Linked DNA regions of Leisingera sp. NJS204. The protein of the gene in region 1 interacts with the protein of each later gene in a pairwise test. Links are inferred from orthologs where the notes say so. Each region holds a gene or a part of one and is shown in the gene's direction. Other genes may lie near its edges. The genes, in order: ETW24_RS09510 and ETW24_RS11195.

What was found.
Region 2: the proteins of ETW24_RS09510 (region 1) and ETW24_RS11195 interact in binary tests that used the Escherichia coli proteins (3 or more experiments, as listed by UniProt). The link is inferred for Leisingera sp. NJS204 from one-to-one orthologs.

The regions. Positions count from the first base shown.
Region 1 is NZ_CP035417.1:1,934,999-1,944,385, forward strand. Bases 2,173-4,984 are described here. They hold ETW24_RS09510 (cysteine desulfurase family protein), read left to right. Parts: upstream 2,173-2,962; coding sequence 2,963-4,006; downstream 4,007-4,984. Other genes in these bases: ETW24_RS09500 (alpha/beta hydrolase), read right to left, coding at 2,173-2,188; ETW24_RS09505 (Rrf2 family transcriptional regulator), read left to right, coding at 2,375-2,833; sufB (Fe-S cluster assembly protein SufB), read left to right, coding at 4,021-4,984. In the rest of the region: ETW24_RS09485 (class II glutamine amidotransferase), read left to right, coding at 1-93; ETW24_RS09490 (HD domain-containing protein), read right to left, coding at 127-1,296; ETW24_RS09495 (hypothetical protein), read right to left, coding at 1,293-1,535; more of ETW24_RS09500, read right to left, coding at 1,535-2,172; more of sufB, read left to right, coding at 4,985-5,544; ETW24_RS09520 (hypothetical protein), read left to right, coding at 5,548-5,817; ETW24_RS09525 (heavy metal-binding domain-containing protein), read left to right, coding at 5,814-6,128; Fe-S cluster assembly ATPase SufC, read left to right, coding at 6,204-6,959; ETW24_RS09535 (SufB/SufD family protein), read left to right, coding at 6,960-8,240; ETW24_RS09540 (YIP1 family protein), read left to right, coding at 8,240-8,722; ETW24_RS09545 (YIP1 family protein), read left to right, coding at 8,722-9,306; ETW24_RS09550 (cysteine desulfurase), read left to right, coding at 9,299-9,387. UniProt on the Escherichia coli protein: Master enzyme that delivers sulfur to a number of partners involved in Fe-S cluster assembly, tRNA modification or cofactor biosynthesis. Catalyzes the removal of elemental sulfur from cysteine to produce alanine.
Region 2 is NZ_CP035417.1:2,283,174-2,292,660, forward strand. The notes cover bases 2,509-5,420. They hold ETW24_RS11195 (sulfurtransferase TusA family protein), read left to right. Parts: upstream 2,509-3,803; coding sequence 3,804-4,037; downstream 4,038-5,420. Other genes in these bases: ETW24_RS11185 (hypothetical protein), read right to left, coding at 2,509-2,845; ETW24_RS11190 (cytochrome c biogenesis CcdA family protein), read right to left, coding at 2,958-3,710; ETW24_RS11200 (Rne/Rng family ribonuclease), read right to left, coding at 4,245-5,420. Also shown: ETW24_RS11175 (N-(5'-phosphoribosyl)anthranilate isomerase), read left to right, coding at 1-194; ETW24_RS11180 (cytochrome P450), read right to left, coding at 243-1,598; more of ETW24_RS11185, read right to left, coding at 1,595-2,508; more of ETW24_RS11200, read right to left, coding at 5,421-7,340; ETW24_RS11205 (sigma-54-dependent transcriptional regulator), read right to left, coding at 7,926-9,263; ETW24_RS11210 (ATP-binding protein), read right to left, coding at 9,295-9,487. UniProt on the Escherichia coli protein: Sulfur carrier protein involved in sulfur trafficking in the cell. Part of a sulfur-relay system required for 2-thiolation during synthesis of 2-thiouridine of the modified wobble base 5-methylaminomethyl-2-thiouridine (mnm(5)s(2)U) in tRNA.

The DNA.
Region 1 (9,387 bases):
GGTGAAGCATGGAGTGAACTGCAACCGGGGGAGTTTCTGACGCTGACCTCCCAAGGCGCGGAAACGCAACCGTTTCAGCCGTTTCTGGAGTGAAGCGCAGCCCCGAACCGGAGTTGCGGCCAGTGTTTACAAACGTCCGGCCGCGCGGAACCAAGGTTCAATCTTTGCCCGGACATAGGTCCAGACGTCCGGTGTGCCGCGGCTGACCTTGCCGCCGACGCGGGTGTCCAGCTGCGGCAGGCTCACGTCATAGTCGACCCAGCTGCCGCCGCCGTTCAACAGGTTGAGCAGCACTGGCTGGACCCGGTCGATGGATTTGGCGAAAACAGCGTCAGCACTCTCTGCCGCCTCGAACTCTTCCCAGATCGCCCGCATCGGCAGGCCTTGATCGGCAGGCAGCAGGCCAAACAGGCGGTCTGCGGCTGCTTCTTCCTTTGCCGCAAGCGCGGCAAGGGCTGCGGGATCAGTCACGCCGTGGATCGGCGCATCACCGGCGTCGATCTCCACGAGATCATGCAGCAGCAGCATTTGCAGCACCCGGTCCACATCTAGCGGGCCGGCGCTGTGTTCTGCCAGAATCCAAGCATACAACATGATGTGCCAGCTGTGCTCGGCTGAGTTTTCGTGGCGTGACCCATCGCCCAGTTTGGACGCGCGGGTGATCAGCTTCAGTTTATCCGCCTCATTCAGGAAGGGCAGGCGGGCTGTCAGACGGCTGCAGTCAAAGCTGGTATCTTCGTTCAGGAGAGCCAATGCGTGGTGATAGGCTTCGGGGAAATCCTGCTCCAGCGCGGCTGCGCGCCCGCCATTCAGGTTTTGCCGGACCACATCGACATGCCAATCCAAAGGATTGGTGCCGTAAAGCGTTTGGAAAATCGGCTGGCAATGGTCTACCCGTTTGGCAAAACGCGCATCGGGGCTTTCCGCGGCCTCGAATTCCTGCCACAGGCCTAACAAGTCAGTGCCCTGATCTGCGGGAAGAAGGCCGAACAGGCGCTTGGCGGCGGCGTCTTCTGCCTGTGCTACAGCGTCCCAATCGACCTTATCCGTGATCGGATGATCGCCGGCGTCGATTTCGACCAGATCATGCAGCAGCAGCATCCGGACAGCGCGGAGAATATCCACCTCTGGCGCAGCAAACGGTGCCAGCACCAACGCATAAAGCGCCAGATGCCAGCTGTGTTCCGCCGAGTTTTCGCGCCGGCTGCAATCAATGATCAGGTTTTGGCGGTCAATACGGCGAAGCTTGTCCGCTTCCAGCAAGAAGGCGAACTGCGCGTCCAGCCGGTCGCTCATGCTTCGCCCTTTGCGTCAAGCTGCGCCTGAATTGCGCTGACCTTCTGATTGAGAAACTCCCGCGCCTTGCGTTCGGCCAGACGCACGCGCATTTCGGTCAGAAACGCTTCTTCGAGCGATTGGGAGGCGGCGCCAAGTACCTGGCCCACCTCCACATACAGCCGGTCTTCGCCGCTGGCCTCCTGCACCTTGATCGTATCGAGCGCCAGTTTTTGGGCCAGCGTTTCGATCGTGCCCATCAGCGGCTGTTCTCGGTCAGGCGGCGCTTCACGTAATCGGACACATCGCCGATCATCGTGTCCATATGCGGCTCCTGGAAGAAGTGATCCGCACCCTCGATCTCGGTATGAGTGATGGTGATCCCCTTCTGCTCATGCAGTTTGCCAACCAGATTGGCGGTATCTGCAGGCGGCGCCACACGGTCGGATGTGCCGTTGATGATCAGACCGGAAGACGGGCAGGGCGCCAGGAAGGAAAAGTCATACATGTTGGCCGGCGGCGCAACTGAGATGAAGCCGGTAATCTCCGGGCGGCGCATCAACAGCTGCATGCCGATCCAGGCGCCGAACGAAAAGCCCGCAACCCAGCAATGCTTGGAATTGGTGTTCATCGACTGCAGGTAATCCAGCGCCGACGCCGCATCCGACAGCTCGCCCACACCTTGGTCGTATTCGCCCTGGCTGCGGCCGACGCCGCGGAAATTGAACCGCAGAACCGTAAAGCCCATGTTGTAGAACGCGTAGTGGAGGTTATAGACCACCTTGTTGTTCATGGTTCCGCCGAACTGCGGATGCGGGTGCAGCACGATGGCGATCGGGGCGTCTTTTTCTTTTTGCGGGTGATAGCGGCCTTCGAGGCGGCCTTCGGGTCCAGGAAAGATGACCTCGGGCATGGGTGGTTCAAATCCTACTCTCGTTCTCGCGACTGCCGGCAGAAAACTTGACGGGTTCCGTCGGGCATCTTAGAACAGTTCTAATCAAGGGCGCTGGCCTCGCCATACACCGTCAGGCTGAGATACGCACAGACGCGGGGAAGGTCAATGTTTTCGCACTCGCGCCCTGGTTTTGAGGGATAAAATATGAAGCTTTCAACCAAAGGGCGCTATGCAATGGTTGCGCTGGCGGATATCGCGCTGCAGCCGCAGGGCAAATTGGTGCCGCTGGGCGACATCTCCAAGCGGCAGGATATCTCGCTGCCGTATCTGGAGCAGTTGTTTGTCAAGCTGCGCCGTGCGGGTCTGGTCGAGTCGGTGCGCGGCCCTGGCGGCGGCTACCGCCTGGCGATGGTGCCATCAGAGATCCGGGTGGTCGATGTGCTGTCTGCCGTGGATGAAACGGTTGATGCGATGCACAAAGGGGCGGGCGCCTCGGGCGCGCTGTCCGGCAGCCGGGCGCAGTCGCTGACCAACCGTCTGTGGGAGGGTTTGAGTGCGCATGTTTATGTGTTTCTGCATCAAACCCGTCTGTCGGATGTGATCAAGAATGATCTGGCGCCATGCCCGGCGGTGCCCAGCCTGTTTGCTGTCGTGGATGAATGAGGTGCAAAGAATTCACCTTCTTTGTCTTTCCGGACCCTACAAGGGTACCGCACAAATCTCGCGGGAAAGCTTTGCGAAATGCTGCAAGGCCGCGTATGAGGCGGCAGCGATCCGTAAAAAGATGACTCTATGACACGCGTTTATCTTGACCATAATGCCACCGCCATTCTGCGCCCCGAGGCGCGGGCGGCTATGATCGCGGCGATGGAAGTCTGCGGCAACCCGTCGTCGGTGCATGCCGAAGGCCGTGCCGCCAAGGCGCTGGTTGAGAAGGCGCGGGCGCAGGTGGCGGCTGCTTTTGGGGCTGACGGCGCGGATATTGTGTTCACCTCCGGATCCACGGAAGGTGCATCGCTGGCATTGGCGGGCCGCGATCTGCATGGCGCCCCGGTAGAGCATGATGCGGTGCGCGCCTGGACGGTGGAAGATCTTGAGGTAAGTGCCGATGGGACGGTCAGGGTTACCGATCCCGCATCCTGCACAGTACAATTGGCCAATTCCGAAACCGGCATTGTGCAGCACTTGCCGGACGGGCTGGCGGTGACGGATGCGACCCAGGCTTTTGGAAAATTGCCAGTGGCGTTCAACTGGCTGGGCGCGCAAATGGCGCTGATTTCTGCACATAAACTGGGCGGACCCAAGGGCATCGGCGCGGTTGTGATCAAACGCGGTACCGACCTGCCTGCGCAGATTAAGGGTGGCGGTCAGGAAATGGGCCGCCGGTCGGGCACTGAAAATGTCATTGGAATCGCGGGTTTCGGCGCCGCAGCTGAAGCAGCGGCAAAAGATCTGGCAAATGGTGTCTGGGACAGGGTTGCAGAACTTAGAAATATTCTAGAAAAGGCGCTTGTGTCTGGCGCAAGCCATACTATTTTTGTCGGGAAGGATCAGAGGCGGCTGCCGAACACCCTGTGTTTTGCGACGCCGGGCTGGAAGGGCGAAACCCAGGTCATGCAGATGGATCTGGCGGGATTTGCCATCAGCGCGGGCAGCGCCTGTTCCAGCGGCAAGGTGCGCGCCAGCGCGGTGCTGACCGCAATGGGGTATGACGAGGCAACGGCGCAGGGCGCAATCCGCGTGTCGCTGGGGCCTGAGACAACAGAAGAAGACGTGCTGCGCTTTGCCGATGCGTGGCTGTTAAAAGAAAAGAAACATCGCGCCCGTGCGGCGTGAGTGAGGAGATGACAATGGCCGCTTTGGACCAGACCCAAGTCAAGGATGGTGTTGACCAGGAAACCGTGGACGCAGTCCGCGAGGTTGGCGGTGCTTACAAATACGGTTGGGAAACCGATATCGAGATGGAATACGCCCCCAAAGGGCTGACCACGGATATTGTCCGGCTGATTTCGGAAAAGAACGAAGAGCCGGAATGGATGCTGAACTGGCGGCTGGAAGCCTATGAGCGCTGGCTGACCAAGGAAGAACCCGACTGGGCGATGGTGGATTATCCGGAAATCGATTTCCAGGATCAGTATTATTATGCCCGTCCCAAGTCGATGGAAGTGAAACCCAAGTCGCTGGACGAGGTCGATCCCAAGCTGCTGGCGACTTATGAAAAGCTGGGTATCCCGCTGAAAGAACAGATGATTCTGGCCGGCGTTGAAGGCGCTGAGAATGCGCCTGCTGAAGGCCGCAAGGTTGCCGTGGACGCTGTTTTCGACTCCGTTTCCGTCGGCACCACCTTCCAGAAAGAGCTGAAAGAGGCGGGCGTCATCTTCTGCTCGATTTCCGAGGCTATCCGCGAACATCCTGAGCTGGTCAAAAAATACCTCGGCTCGGTGGTTCCGGTTTCCGACAACTTCTATGCCACCTTGAACTCCGCCGTGTTCTCGGACGGCTCGTTCGTCTATGTGCCGCCGGGCGTGCGCTGCCCGATGGAGCTGTCGACCTATTTCCGCATCAATGCTGAAAACACCGGCCAGTTCGAACGCACCCTGATCATTGCCGATAAAGGCAGCTATGTCAGCTACTTGGAAGGCTGCACTGCACCGGCGCGCGATATCGCCCAGCTGCATGCCGCGGTGGTGGAAATCATCATTGAAGAAGACGCCGAGGTTAAATACTCCACCGTCCAGAACTGGTATCCGGGCGATGAGAACGGCAAGGGCGGCATTTACAACTTTGTCACCAAACGCGCCGACTGCCGCGGCGACCGCGCCAAGGTGATGTGGACCCAGGTGGAAACCGGCTCTGCCGTGACCTGGAAATACCCCTCCTGCATCCTGCGCGGCAATGAAAGCCAGGGCGAATTCTACTCGATCGCCATCGCCAACAATATGCAGCAGGCCGATACCGGCACCAAGATGGTGCACCTTGGCAAAAACACCAAATCGCGCATTGTTTCCAAGGGGATCAGTGCCGGTAAGGCGCAAAATACCTATCGCGGCCTGGTGTCGATGCACCCAAAAGCCAAGGACAGCCGCAACTACACCCAGTGCGACAGCTTGCTGATCGGCGGCAACTGCGGCGCCCACACGGTTCCCTATATCGAGGTCAAGAACAACTCCTCGCGCGTGGAGCATGAGGCGACGACGTCCAAGGTGGATGACGACCAGCTGTTCTACTGCCGCCAGCGCGGCATGGACGAGGAGGAGGCGGTGGCCCTGGTGGTCAACGGCTTCTGCAAGGACGTGCTGCAGGCACTGCCGATGGAATTCGCCATGGAAGCACAGCAACTGGTTGCGATCTCGCTGGAAGGGTCTGTGGGGTAAGCCATGGTCGTTGAAAAGAGGGCAGAAGCGGAGGTCAAGGCCTTTGAGTATAACGCTAAAGAAGGTGTTCGCGCTGTCGCGTTCGTCTGGTTCTTGCGCCGCATTGCCTACCCTCTTTTCTTCGTATTCCTGAGTGCCGTCTTTATGGCCTTTGCCGTGAATGGTGTTGTCGCTGGGCTTCTCTGTTTGGCGATTTTTGGAGGGCCTGGCCTGTTGCTTTGGGGGTTCACCTCCCGGCAAGGACAAAAAGTGTTGGAGTATTGGAAGAAATGATCATCACAACCACACCAAACGTCGAAGGCTACCAGATCGCCGAATACAAGGGCATCGTGGTGGGCGAGGCGATCATGGGCGCCAATGTTGTGCGCGATGTCTTTGCCTCGATCACCGATATCGTCGGCGGCCGCTCGGGCGCCTATGAAGGCAAGCTGCAGGATGCCCGTGAAACCGCACTGGCCGAACTGGAAGACCGGGCCCGGGACAAGGGCGCCAATGCCGTTGTCGGCGTGGATCTGGATTACGAAGTGGTCGGGCAGTCCATGCTGATGGTCTCGGCCAGCGGCACCGCGGTGGTGCTGGGATAAAAATGCAACGGCTCCAGCCGGGGCCATGGAATATCGCGGGCTGTATGCCCGCAAGACATGTGAGACGAGGAAAAAATGCTCGAAATCAAAAACCTGCACGTCAAACTTGAAGACGAAGACAAGCAGATCCTGAAAGGCGTCGACCTGAAAGTCGAAGCTGGCAAAGTACACGCCATCATGGGGCCGAATGGTTCGGGCAAATCCACTCTGTCTTATGTGTTGTCCGGCCGCGACGGTTATGAGGTCACCGACGGTTCTGCCGAGCTGGAAGGCGCAGACATCCTGGAGATGGAGCCGGAAGAACGCGCCGCAGCCGGCATGTTCCTGGCGTTCCAGTACCCGGTGGAAATCCCCGGTGTGGGCAACATGACCTTCCTGCGCACCGCGGTGAACGCACAGCGCAAGGCCCGCGGCGAGGAAGAGCTGTCGGCCTCCGACTTTCTGAAAATTATCCGCGCCAAAGCCAAAACCCTGAAAATCGACGCCGACATGCTGAAGCGCCCGGTCAACGTCGGATTCTCCGGCGGTGAGAAGAAGCGCAACGAGATCCTGCAGATGGCGATGCTGGAGCCGAAGCTGTGCATCCTTGATGAAACCGACTCCGGCCTTGACGTGGACGCGATGAAACTGGTGGCCGAAGGCGTAAACGCGCTGCGCGACGAGGGCCGCGGCTTCCTGGTGATCACCCACTATCAGCGCCTGCTGGACCACATCAAACCGGACGTGGTTCACATTCTGGCAAACGGCCGCATCGTCAAGACCGGCGGCCCCGAGCTGGCGCTGGAAGTTGAGAACAACGGCTATGCCGGCATCTTGGCAGAGGAGGCGTAAATGGCTCTGCCGGAAGTAAAGCAAAGCGCAACCGAGGCGCGGCTTTCCGCGCTGACCCTGCCGGAAAGCGGCTGCCTGAAGGCGGCCCGGCAGGCAGCGCTGTCGCGGGTCCAGACCATGGGCCTGCCCAGCCGCCGGGATGAGTATTGGAAATATACCCGTCCCGAAACCCTGGTGCAGGCTGAGGCTCTCAATGCCGCAGTGTTCGCTGCGGAGGAAACACCAATGTTCAGCGCTTTTGAGCGGTTGAACATTGTTTTTGTCGATGGCGTTTTTGACTCTGAAGCCTCGGATGATTTGTCGTTGGAAGGTTTGACCATCGACCGGATCGAGGATATCTGCTGCAAAGATATCCATTGGGCCAAAGACTTGTACGGTGTTCTTGAAGCACGTGGCCAAACCCCGGTGGAACGCCCGCTGGCTGCGCTGAACACCGCTTTTGCCACCGATGGCGTGGCGATCCGGGTGACCGGCAAGGTCTCCAAACCGATCAACTTTACCTATGTGCACTCGGATGAGAGTTCCGACGCGATCCTGCATCACGTGATCCGCGTGGAAGATGGCGCCGAGGTAACAATCCTGGAAAACGGCCCGGCGGCCTCGCGCTTTAACAAATGCATGGAGATCGACATTGCCGACGGTGGCAAGCTGCATCTGGTGCGGGCACAGGGCCGCGACCACGAGCGCCGCGCGGCAACGCATCTGTTCACCCGTCTCGGCACCGAGTCTGTGTTCAAGTCGTTCACCCTGACCGTGAACGGTGTGCTGACCCGCAACGAGGCGGTGATTGAGCTGACCGGCGACGATGCGGTTGCGCATATTGCGGGCGCTTGCGTCGGCGATGGCGACTTTCACCACGATGACACCGTGTTCATCACCCATGACGCGGTGAACTGCGAAAGCCGCCAAGTGTTCAAGAAGGTGCTGCGCAACGGGGCCACTGGTGTGTTCCAAGGCAAAATTCTGGTGAAGGAAGGCGCGCAAAAGACTGACGGGTATCAGATTTCCCAATCCTTGCTGCTGGACGGCGACAGCCAGTTCCTGGCCAAGCCGGAACTGGAAATCTATGCTGATGACGTCGCCTGCTCGCATGGCTCTACCTCAGGTGCGATCGACGAGGAAGGCCTGTTCTACCTGCGCTCGCGCGGGGTTCCCCATGCCGAGGCGACCGATCTGATGACGTTGGCCTTTCTGGCCGAAGCGGTGGAAGAGATCGAGGACGCGGAGATCGCGGCCGACATCGTCTCCCGCCTCGAAGGCTGGCTGGCCCGGCGCCGCTGATGTCCGTTACCACGGATATCCCGGCGACCTACAGGGGGCCGCGCAAGGTGTTTGCGCGGCTTCTGGACATGGGCGTGCGCGAAGACCGGCTGTTGATTTTCCTGCTTAGCGGCTGTGTGCTGACCTTTGTGGCGCAGATGCCGAGGCTGGCGCGCGAGGCGCATCTGTCGGGGCAGGAGCTGAATATGCTGCTGGGCGGGTCATTGCTGGGCATCGTGTTTATCGCGCCGCTGATCCTGTACGTGCTGGCACTGGCCGCGCATTGGATTGCCCGCGCGGCAGGCGGGCAGGGCGCGGCCTATTGCGCCCGGCTGGCGCTGTTCTGGGCTTTTTTGGCAGCCAGCCCGCTGATGCTGCTGAACGGGCTTGTCGCCGGTTTCATCGGGACTGGTCCCGCCTTGAACCTGGTGGGGGCACTGTGGTGTGCGGTCGTTCTGTGGTTCTGGGTGTCCGGCATGATCCAAGGGTATTGGGCAAAGTAATGAACGCACTTGCCGCCTTTGCTCTGCTGACGGTGAAATCGCCGCGGGATGCTGCGCATCAAATCCTCGCCCAGGATTGGCCGCGCGAGGCGCTATGGACAGGCTTTCTGCTGTCAGTGGTGCTGAACACTTGCGTCTATACACTGCAGCAAGTGCTGTTTCCGCTGCCGCCTGAAGTTCTGATACCGCGGTTTGCGCCTGGCGCCTATTTTGCGGTTATCCTGCTGCTGCAAATCAGCTTCATCGCCATGCTTGCAACCACTGGCCGATGGCTGGGCGGTCAGGGAAATCTTGCTGAACTGCTTGCACTGGTGACCTGGCTGCAATTGCTGCAAGCAGGCCTTAACGCAGCTGTTGTCGCGATGCTGCTGGTTATGCCGGCCCTGGCTGCCCTGCTGAATATTGCGGCGAACATCATGGTGTTCTTTATCCTCTTGCACTTCGTCAATGCGGCGCACAAATTCGGCTCTGTCTGGCGGTCGCTTGGGGTCGTCATGATGGCCAGCATGATCCTGGTGTTTGCCCTTCTCTTTATCGTGGGTCTGATCGGCCCAGCCAATCTGGGACTTCCCGAAAATGTATGACGTGGAAAAAATCCGTGCCGACTTTCCGATCCTTGCGCGGGAGGTGAACGGCAAGCCGCTGACCTATCTGGACAACGGTGC
Region 2 (9,487 bases), 350 kb from region 1 along the record:
GGATACAGCAGCTTTTCCAGTCCCAAGCTGCTGCAAAAGGCGGTGTTGTCCGCCGCCAGAAGCGCGACATTGAACGGCTGCTTGGCTGGGACCGCTTTCACTACGAACTAAAGCGCCGTGGATTCCGAGCCGTCGAAAACGCAGGTCAGGTTGTCATCTTCTGCAATCAGGACACCGTGCGCATCATCCAGTGATGCAAATTTCTTCGAAGAAATTTGCCAAGAAAATTCGAATTTTCTTGGCTAACGCCGCGCCAGCTGCAGCCAGATCCCATTCTTCGACCGCACCGTAAGATGCGCCACGGGCACCGGCGCCTGCGCCGCAACCGGAACCACACGGAACGCGCGCAGGATCATCGACAGGATCAACGGTCCTTCCACCATGGCAAACCCAGCGCCGGTACAGACACGTGCTCCGGCCGAGAAAGGGATGTACGCGTCCCGCTGGCACTGCTTGCCGTTCTCCGTTTGCCAGCGGGAAGGGGCAAACCCATCCGGGTTCTCCCACAGCCGCTCATGCCGGTGCAGATGCCAGGGACTGAGCACCATCTGCGCGCCCTTTGGCACGCCTCGGTCACGGAATTGCTCTGGACAGGCTGCCTCGCGCACCATCATCGGCACCGGCGGATACAGCCGCAGGGTTTCGCGGAACACGTCCCGGCTGACCCTCAGCTTTGAAACCGAGGCAAAGCTTTCATCCGTCAGCGCCTCAGCCTCAGCAGCCACCTTCTCTTGCCAATCAGGGTAAAGCGCCATCAGATACAGCGCCCAGGCCAATGCCGAGGCGCTGGTTTCATGGCCCGCAAGAAAGAAGATCGCGACCTGATCCACCATTTCGGCGGTATCAAAGGTGCTGCCTGTTTCCGGGTCCCGGGTGGTCATGATTTTAGTGGCCAGGTCATCCGGCGCCGTGCCCGCCTTGATGGCATCCATTCGTTCGCGGGTCAGCTGTGCAATCAGTGTCCGGATCACCTCAGCGTTCCGGCGGGTGCCGCGGCGGAAGAACCGTGGCATCCAACGCGGCAATGGGACAAAGGCAGCCAGATTCAACAGCGGCTGGCTGCGCTGGTAGTCGCGGAACCGGCTAAAGACCTGTCCCGCGACCTGATGCTCGATCGGGATCGAGAACAGCGTGCGAAAGATTACATCCGCCGCTGCGTGCGACGTTTCCTCCTCGATCTCGACAAGTCCTTGCCGCGCCTTCAGCCGTTCCACTGCGGCCTCTGCTGCGGCGCGCATCGCCGGGTACGTGTCCTTAAGCCGTCCGCCTTCAAAGGCCGGGTCGATAATCCGCCGCTGCCGTTTCCAGGCCTCGCCATTGGTCAGGAAAACGGAGTTCCCCAGCAAAGGCTTCAACCCCTCGGCAATCCGGTCCGACTTGGGGAAATCTTCGGGTCGCTCCTTCAGCAGCACTTTCACAAGCTCCGGCTGGTTGACCAGGAAGGACCGGAAAAAAGGCGTGCGGAACTCGGCCATCCAGGCGCGGTACAGACGCGCGGGCTGGGCCGACAGAATATCCTGACGGAACAGTTTCACATAGCGCCACAGCGAGACGCGGTCCGGGCGTGCGGGCGGTTTCGGCGGCAAGGCTTGTGTCATTCAGCGACCACCGAGGTGAACTTCGAAACAGCCGCATCAATACGGGACTGCGAGGGCTTCCGGTCCTTATAGCGTTCCGCCAGCGTCAGCGGTCCGGCGGTGATGCGGAAGTAATCATAGTCGCCCGGCCGGTCGAAGGCGCAGAGATACTGAAAGTGCAGCCGGAAAAACCGCCAGCGCAGCTGTTGCCAGCGTTCCGGGCTGAGGGTCTGGGTGAAGGCGGCAGAGAACACCAGCGGCCAGCGCTTGCCCTCAACCGCGACGCCGCTGACCGACACCGGATCGCACAGCGCAAAGGCGCAGCCATCACCTGGTGCAGTGACATCGACCCAGGCCAGCTCGTGCCGCTGGGACAGATACTGCAGATCAGCCCTTAAACGCTCGGCCCGCGGCAAAAAGGACACCATGGGCACAACCTGCCCCAAGGTCAGAAACCCCAATGCCGGCCGGTTCAACGGCAGCCCCGCGCGGATCAGATCCGCCAGGACGGACACACCGACATGAGCGCCGGAGGAATGCCCCGCCACCAGCACCTCGTCCAGATCCGGATCTTGCAGCGCCTCCGAGATCAGCGCGCGGAACTCGCGCATCCGCGCTTCCATTTCCGGCGGGATGGCACCGCGGGAGGCCGCGGAATGTGCATAATCGTGCATCAGGTAATAGGCGAAGAACTTGCCGTCCCGCTTTTTGAACCAGCGCAGCAGCGCGTAGCCGCAACCAAGACCCAAGACCCAGCCAATGGCCAGCGCTACCGGACCTGAAAGGCCGGCGGGACCGGCCACCGCCCCAAAGGCATAGGCAACACCCCACGCAAGCAGCAGCGCCAGAAACGCCTGCAAAAGCAGCATCCCCACCGGGTAAAGCGCGGCGATCACCGGCCCTTTGCGCAGCCGCATCAGCCGCCGCAGCGCTCCAGTAGAGATATAGATCCAGGCAGTGCGCAACAGCTGCCAATAGGTGCCGGGAATGGTTGCTTCCATACTGCCGCGGACGATGTCGGACCAGACCAGCACCTCGATGTCAGCCTCGGTCCGGCGCCCCTCCATCTCTGACACAACGTGCCAGCCATAGGGACCTTTGGTCTGCTTGGGGGACAGTGACAGGCTGTAGCCGGAAATCCCGGCCTGCGCTGTGCCTTCCTTGCGGTACAGCTCGCGGTAACGGCGCGGGTGAATCGGATCATAGCCGGGTATGTAGAATACCCGCCGCTTGCGCACCTGCTGTTGACCATGCTCCTGCTGTGTCACGCCTTGGCCTGCATCCTTGTTCTGCGGCCAGACTAGCCGTGCATTCCGGCAAGAGTAAGGCCAGGATTGGAAAAGAAAAAGGGGCCCGAAGACCCCTTTGAACATCTCAGGCTCAGCCCAGCGTTGCCAGCGCCGGGAATGTTTCCAGCAGCCACCAGGAGAAGGTGGTGAACAACCCGGTGACCAGCATAACGCCGACACCCAGCAACAGCCCGCCCATCACTTTTTCAATCAGTCCCATATGGCGCTTCATCTTGTTCATCAGCACCATGGAACGGGTGAGAAACATCGCCGCCAGCAGAAAGGGAATGCCCAGGCCTGCGGCGTAAACGCCGAGCAGGATTGTGCCGCGGCTGACTGATGCTTCCGAGGCGGCAAGCGACAGGATCGCGCCCAGCTGCGGCCCGATGCAAGGCGTCCAGCCAAAGGCAAAAGCCAGCCCCAGAACATAAGCCCCCAAGGCGGAGCCGCCGGATTCGCCCGCCTCCATCCGCGCCTCGCGGTCCAGCAGCGGAATGCGGAACACAGACAGGAAATGCAGGCCGAATATGATCACCACCACACCTGAAACTTGCGCAAAAAGCTCCTGATTTTTCAGCACGAATGCACCAAAAACCGAGGCGGTGAAGCCCAGCAGCAGGAACACGGTGGACAGTCCCAACACAAAGAACAGCGCCGCAATGACCGCTTTGCGCCGGGCTGCACCGGTGCCTTGCATCTCGCCGATGGTCACTCCGCTCATATAGGCCAGATACGGCGGCACGATCGGCAGGACGCAGGGCGACAGAAAACTGATCACGCCGCCTAGCAGCGCCACCAGCATGGCAGGGAGCAGCCCTGCGTCTATGATCTCGATTCCAAACATGTCCCACACTTATGCCAGCAATTGACCAACGTCACGGGGCGGGTTGGTCACATCCTTGTGGACAGCATGAAACATCCCGTTTATCTGCACACCATGACCGAGATCAATGAGACATTGGACGCCATCGGGCTGCTGTGCCCCCTGCCCGTCCTTAAAGCCCGCAAGCGGTTGAAATCGCTGCAGCCCGGCCATGTGCTGCAACTGCTGGCGGATGATCCGGCAGCGGTGATCGACGTGCCGCATTTCTGCAATGAGGCGGGCCATGAATTCCTCGGCCACAGCGACGGTGCAGGCCACCAGGTCTATCTGATCCGCAAGGGCAGCTAAGACCAAAGCCGCCTTGGCGCCCTGTCCGCACAGCTGCGGAATTCGACACGAAGTGCGGCGTTGATACCGCGTGGTTTCCGAACCGAGTCACGCGCCAGGATGCCCTTTCCTGACACACCGGCGGCAGCGTTGCCATCGCCGGCAATACCGCCAAAAAAGAAAGGCAGGCGCTTTGGCCTGCCTCTCCCATTAGTTATCACTTAGCAATCAGCTGCCCACCGACCACCAGCCGCGGCGTTTCGGCTTGGGCGGTGCTGCCGGTTCCGGGTCAGCCGCAGCAACGGCCATCGCAGGTTCCGGCTGCTTCTCCTGTTCCGAAGACGTCTGCTCCGGCTGGGCGGCCTCTTCTGCAGCAGGCTGTTCCGCCACCGCCTCGGCAGCCGCATCAGGTGCTGCCTCCACAGGTTCTTTCTCCGGTACAGCCTCGGCTTCAGCGGCAACCGGTTCTGCCGGCGCAGCTTCCACTTCAGCAGCGGTGACTTCCGCCGGAGCAGTGGCTTCTGCCGGAACAGTGGCTTCCGCCGGAGCGCCATCTTGGGCTTCTGCAGCACTGTCGGCGGCAGGCTCAGCATCCGGGGCAGCAGCGGCTGCTGCGCCTTTCGCAGCGTCTTCAGACGGCGCCTGTGCAACGGTTTCCGCTGCAGGGGCCTCCTCAGCGTCAGCCGCGGCCGGGGCGTCCTGCACAGAGGCTTCGGCAGGCTCAACAGCGGCGGGAGCCTCTTCTGCGGTCTCTGCCTCAGCCGGTTTGGCCTTCGGCTTGCGCGACCGGGTACGGGTGCGGCTGCGGGAAGGTTTCTTTTCCTTCACCTCTTCTGCGGCTGCGCCTTTGTCTTCGGCGGCAGCCTCCGCAGGCTCAGCTGCGTCATCCTGCTGCTTCGGCTCGTCAGACGCCTCATCGCCGTTTTCACCATCCTGGCCTTGCTCGCCATTGCCGGATTTCCGGCGGCGGCGGCGGCGGCGCTTGCGCTTGGGCTTGTCGTCCTGCGCAGCATCGTCATCGGTGCTGGTGGCCTCCTCAACGGCTGCAGGCGCTTCTTCTTCGTCCTGGGTGGCTTCCTCAGCGTCCACCTGATCCATGATCGAGGTATCAACGGACACCACCGGAGCAGTCGCAGCAGGCACCACGCGGGATGCGGTTTTGAACTTCTCCAGCACAAAATCCGGGCTGACCAGATGCGGATCGCCTTCGATGCGCACGGACAGGCCGTAGCGCGCCTCGATCTGGGCAATGTGCTCGCGCTTCTGGTTCATCAGGAAATTGGCGATGGAGACCGGGCAGCGCACCAGCACTTCGCGGGAGCGGCGGCGGGTGCCCTCTTCCTCGATCTGGCGCAGGATCGACAGCGCCATCGAGTCGTCGGAGCGGATCAGGCCGGTGCCGTGGCAATGCGGGCACGGCGCGGTGGTCGCCTCGATCATGCCGGGGCGCAGGCGCTGGCGCGACATTTCCATCAGGCCAAAGCCCGAGATCCGGCCCACCTGGATGCGGGCACGGTCGGTCTTCAGCTTGTCCTTCATGCGCTTTTCGACGGCGGCGTTGTTCTTGCGCTCGTCCATGTCGATGAAGTCGATGACGATCAAACCGGCAAGGTCGCGCAGACGCAGCTGGCGGGCGACTTCTTCAGCCGCCTCCAGATTGGTGTTGAGCGCGGTTTCCTCGATCGAGCCCTGTTTGGTGGCCCGGCCCGAGTTCACGTCGATTGCCACCAGCGCTTCGGTCACGCCGATCACGATGTAGCCGCCGGATTTCAGCTGCACGGTCGGGTTGAACATGCCTGCCAGGTAGCTTTCCACCTGGAAGCGGGCAAACAGCGGCAGCCCTTCCTGGTAGTTCTTCACGTTCTTGGCATGGGACGGCATGATCATTTTCATGAAGTCCTTGGCGATGCGGTAGCCGCGCTCGCCCTCAACCAGAACTTCGTCGATCTCGCGGCTGTAAAGATCGCGGATCGAGCGTTTGATCAGGTCGCCTTCTTCATAGATCTTGGCCGGCGCGATGGATTTCAGTGTCAGCTCACGGATCTGTTCCCACATCCGCTGCAGGTATTCATAGTCGCGCTTGATCTCGGATTTGGTGCGTTTGGCACCGGCGGTGCGCACGATCAGGCCCGCGCCGGTCGGCACGTCCAGTTCGGTTGCGATATCCTTCAGCTTCTTGCGGTCATCCGCGTTGGTGATTTTGCGGGAGATGCCGCCGCCGCGGGCAGTGTTGGGCATCAGCACGCAATAGCGGCCGGCCAGCGACAAATAGGTGGTCAGGGCCGCACCCTTGTTGCCGCGCTCTTCCTTGACGACCTGCACCAGCAGGACCTGGCGGACCTTGATGACTTCCTGGATCTTGTAGCGGCGCGGACGCGGCTTGCGCGGCGGACGGATGTCCTCGCTGTCGTCCTCATCAGCAACGGATTCGATGCTGTCATCTTTGGAGGTTGCATCGGCACGGCCGGTTTCGCCCGCGTCTTCATCGCTGTCGCCGCTGTCTGCGGAGTCAGCACCGGCATTGGCAGATGCGGCCTCCGGAGCAGCCGTTTCTGCATCGTCCTTGGCTGCTTCGGCGGCTGGTTCGGTGCCGGCATTTGCTTCGGCTGCAGGCTCATCCGCAGCTTCTGCGGGTGCCTCTTCAGCAGCGGCGGCCTCAACTGCCGCCCCTTCAGGTGCTTTTTCGCCAGCAGTCTCAGCGGGTCCGGCAGCCACTTCAGCTTCGGCTGCCTCAGGTGCAGACGCATCATCGTCTTCCGGCTCTTCCACCGGCGTTTCCGCGACATGCTCCACCGGCGAGGACCCTTCCGGCACGTCCGCCAGATCATCCCCGGCCTCAGCACTGTCGCTCAGGTCGATGGTCTCCATTCCGGCGATTTCAGCGGTCTTCTCCTCAGAGGCCTCAACCTCCTTGGTTTCCACCGCATCATCGGAAGAAGTCTTGGCAGCCTTGGCGGCGGATTTGGAGCGGCGCGACCGTTTGGGCTTGGCCGGTTTTTCGTCGTCTTCCTCGTCGCGGGCGCGCATCGCTTCGGCATAGGCGCGTTCTTCCTCCATCAGCGCCTCACGGTCGGCGACGGGGATCTGGTAATAATCCGGGTGGATTTCGGAGAACGCCAGGAAGCCATGACGGTTGCCGCCATAGTCCACAAACGCCGCCTGCAGCGACGGTTCGACCCGGGTTACTTTTGCGAGGTAAATGTTGCCAGCAAGCTGGCGTTTATTTTCGGATTCAAAGTCGAATTCCTCAACCTTGTTTCCATCCACAACCACAACACGGGTCTCTTCCGCGTGGGTGGCGTCGATAAGCATCTTCTTTGCCATGTGTCCTTGGTGCACCTGCCCTGTGCGTCCGCAAGCCTCTTGTTTCCAGGCGGCCGCGCACGTTTCGGGTGGTGTCTTGTCAGGGCGATCTGGGACGGCGCGGTGCAGCAGGTGGTCCCGGGATCGATGCCCGGCCTTCCTGCCTCAGTGCTTTTCGCTCTCGCGCGCGTCATCGCGGTTCTTCTCCGGCAGGCGGGTGCTGCCCGTCCCTGCCACATTATCCCTGCACCGGCTTAAATTCCGGCTTGGGCGCTAAACTGCCCTCCAAAGTTCGGAGGGCCAATCGGTCTGACTGCAGCTTTCTCGGATCATGCCGGACAAAAACCGCAGTCAGCGAAACTCATAAGAACGGGGGAACCATACACCGGTTTCCGGCCCGTTTGGTCAGCATAAGGCCTGTGGATAGGTAATGACAATGGACATTCGTCACCACGGGCATTGAAAATGAAACCTGCCGGCCCATAGCAGACAACGCATTAAATTATGGTAAGTTTTCAGCCGGCTGCCGGAGTTCCAATAGAACTCCGGCGCGCAAGCATTTGTTTTCCCGGCCGGTTCCCATGCCGAAAACAGCAGCGGCGGCGGTTACGCCAGATAGTCGGACCGCTGCAGGCCGTATTTGGCCATCTTCTCGTTCAGCGTCCGGCGCGGCAGGCACAGCTCGTCCATCACGCTGGCAATAGACCCTTTGTGGCGGCGCATGGTGTTGTCGATCAGCATCCGCTCAAAGGCTTCCACATATTCCTTCAGCGGCTTGCCTTCGGTGGTCATCACCGGCTGCATTTCCTCGTGATCGGACATCAAGAGCGAGGCAATGGTGCCTGACCCCCGGCGCGACTGCAGGACCGCGCGTTCCGCGATGTTGATCAGCTGACGCACGTTGCCCGGCCAGGGTGCCTGCAGCAGCTGTGCCGCCTCCTGCGCGCTGACCTGCGGCGCTTCGCAGCCGTATTCTTCCGAGAATTGCTCGGACAGGCGGGTGAACAGCGTCAGGATATCTTCGCCGCGCTGGCGCAGCGGCGGCACGGTGATGCGCAGCGCTGCCAGGCGGTAGAACAGATCCGGGCGCAGCGCGTCTTCGCAGGTCTTGCCCGCTTCCTGCAGGTTGGAAATGGCGATAATCCGGGTTTCTGCCGGGGTGCCCTGCTCATTGATCACACTCAGCAGCTTGGCCTGCAGCGTTTCCGACAGTGCATCGATATCTTCCAGCACCAGGGTGCCGCCGCGGGCTTCCTCGACCGCGGGCAGCATGCTGTCTTCGGGCAGCATCGGCCCGAACAGACGCTTGGCCAGTGCTTCTTCTTCCAAGGCGGCACAGGAGATCAGCACGAATTTCTTGCCCGCCCGGCTGCCAACCGCGTGCAGCGCATGCGCCACCAGGGTTTTGCCGGTGCCGGTCTCGCCGTCGATCAGCACATGGCCGTCAGCCTGCCCCAGATCCAGGATATCTTCGCGCAGGCGCTCCATCACCGGGCTTTGGCCGATCAGCTTCTTCATGATCTGGCCGCCATCCGACAGCTCGCGCCGCAGCGCCCGGTTGTCCAGCGTCAGACGGCGGGCACCGGTGGCGCGCTTGGCCAGTTCCGACATCCGGTCCGGGTTGAACGGTTTTTCCAGGAAGTCGAAGGCGCCCACGCGCATCGCCTCCACCGCCATCGGCACATCGCCATGGCCGGTGATCATGATCACCGGCAGCGCGGAATCGCTGCCCATCAGTTTTTTCAGGAACTGCATCCCGTCCATGCCCGGCATCTTGATGTCGGAGATCACGATCCCCGGGTAATCCGGCCCCAGCACCTTGAGCGCTTCTTCGGCGCTGGAGAAGGTCTCGGTGTCGTAACCCGACAATGCCAGCCACTGGCTGATCGACTGCCGCATATCCTGTTCGTCGTCCACGATCGCGATTTTCATAGCCTGGGCCATGCGCGTTCTCTCCTAATCTTCAGGGGCTGCTTCATTCCGCAGCCTCGATACCGTCCACCAGGACCGGCAATTGCATCTCAAAGACCGCGCCGCCGTTCTGGCCGTTGCGGGCAGTCAGCCGTCCCCCTAGGTCGTTGACGATCCCCGAGGAGATGGCAAGACCCAAACCAACCCCGTCGCCGGGCTGCTTGGTGGTGTAGAACGGCTCGAACAATTCATCGAAG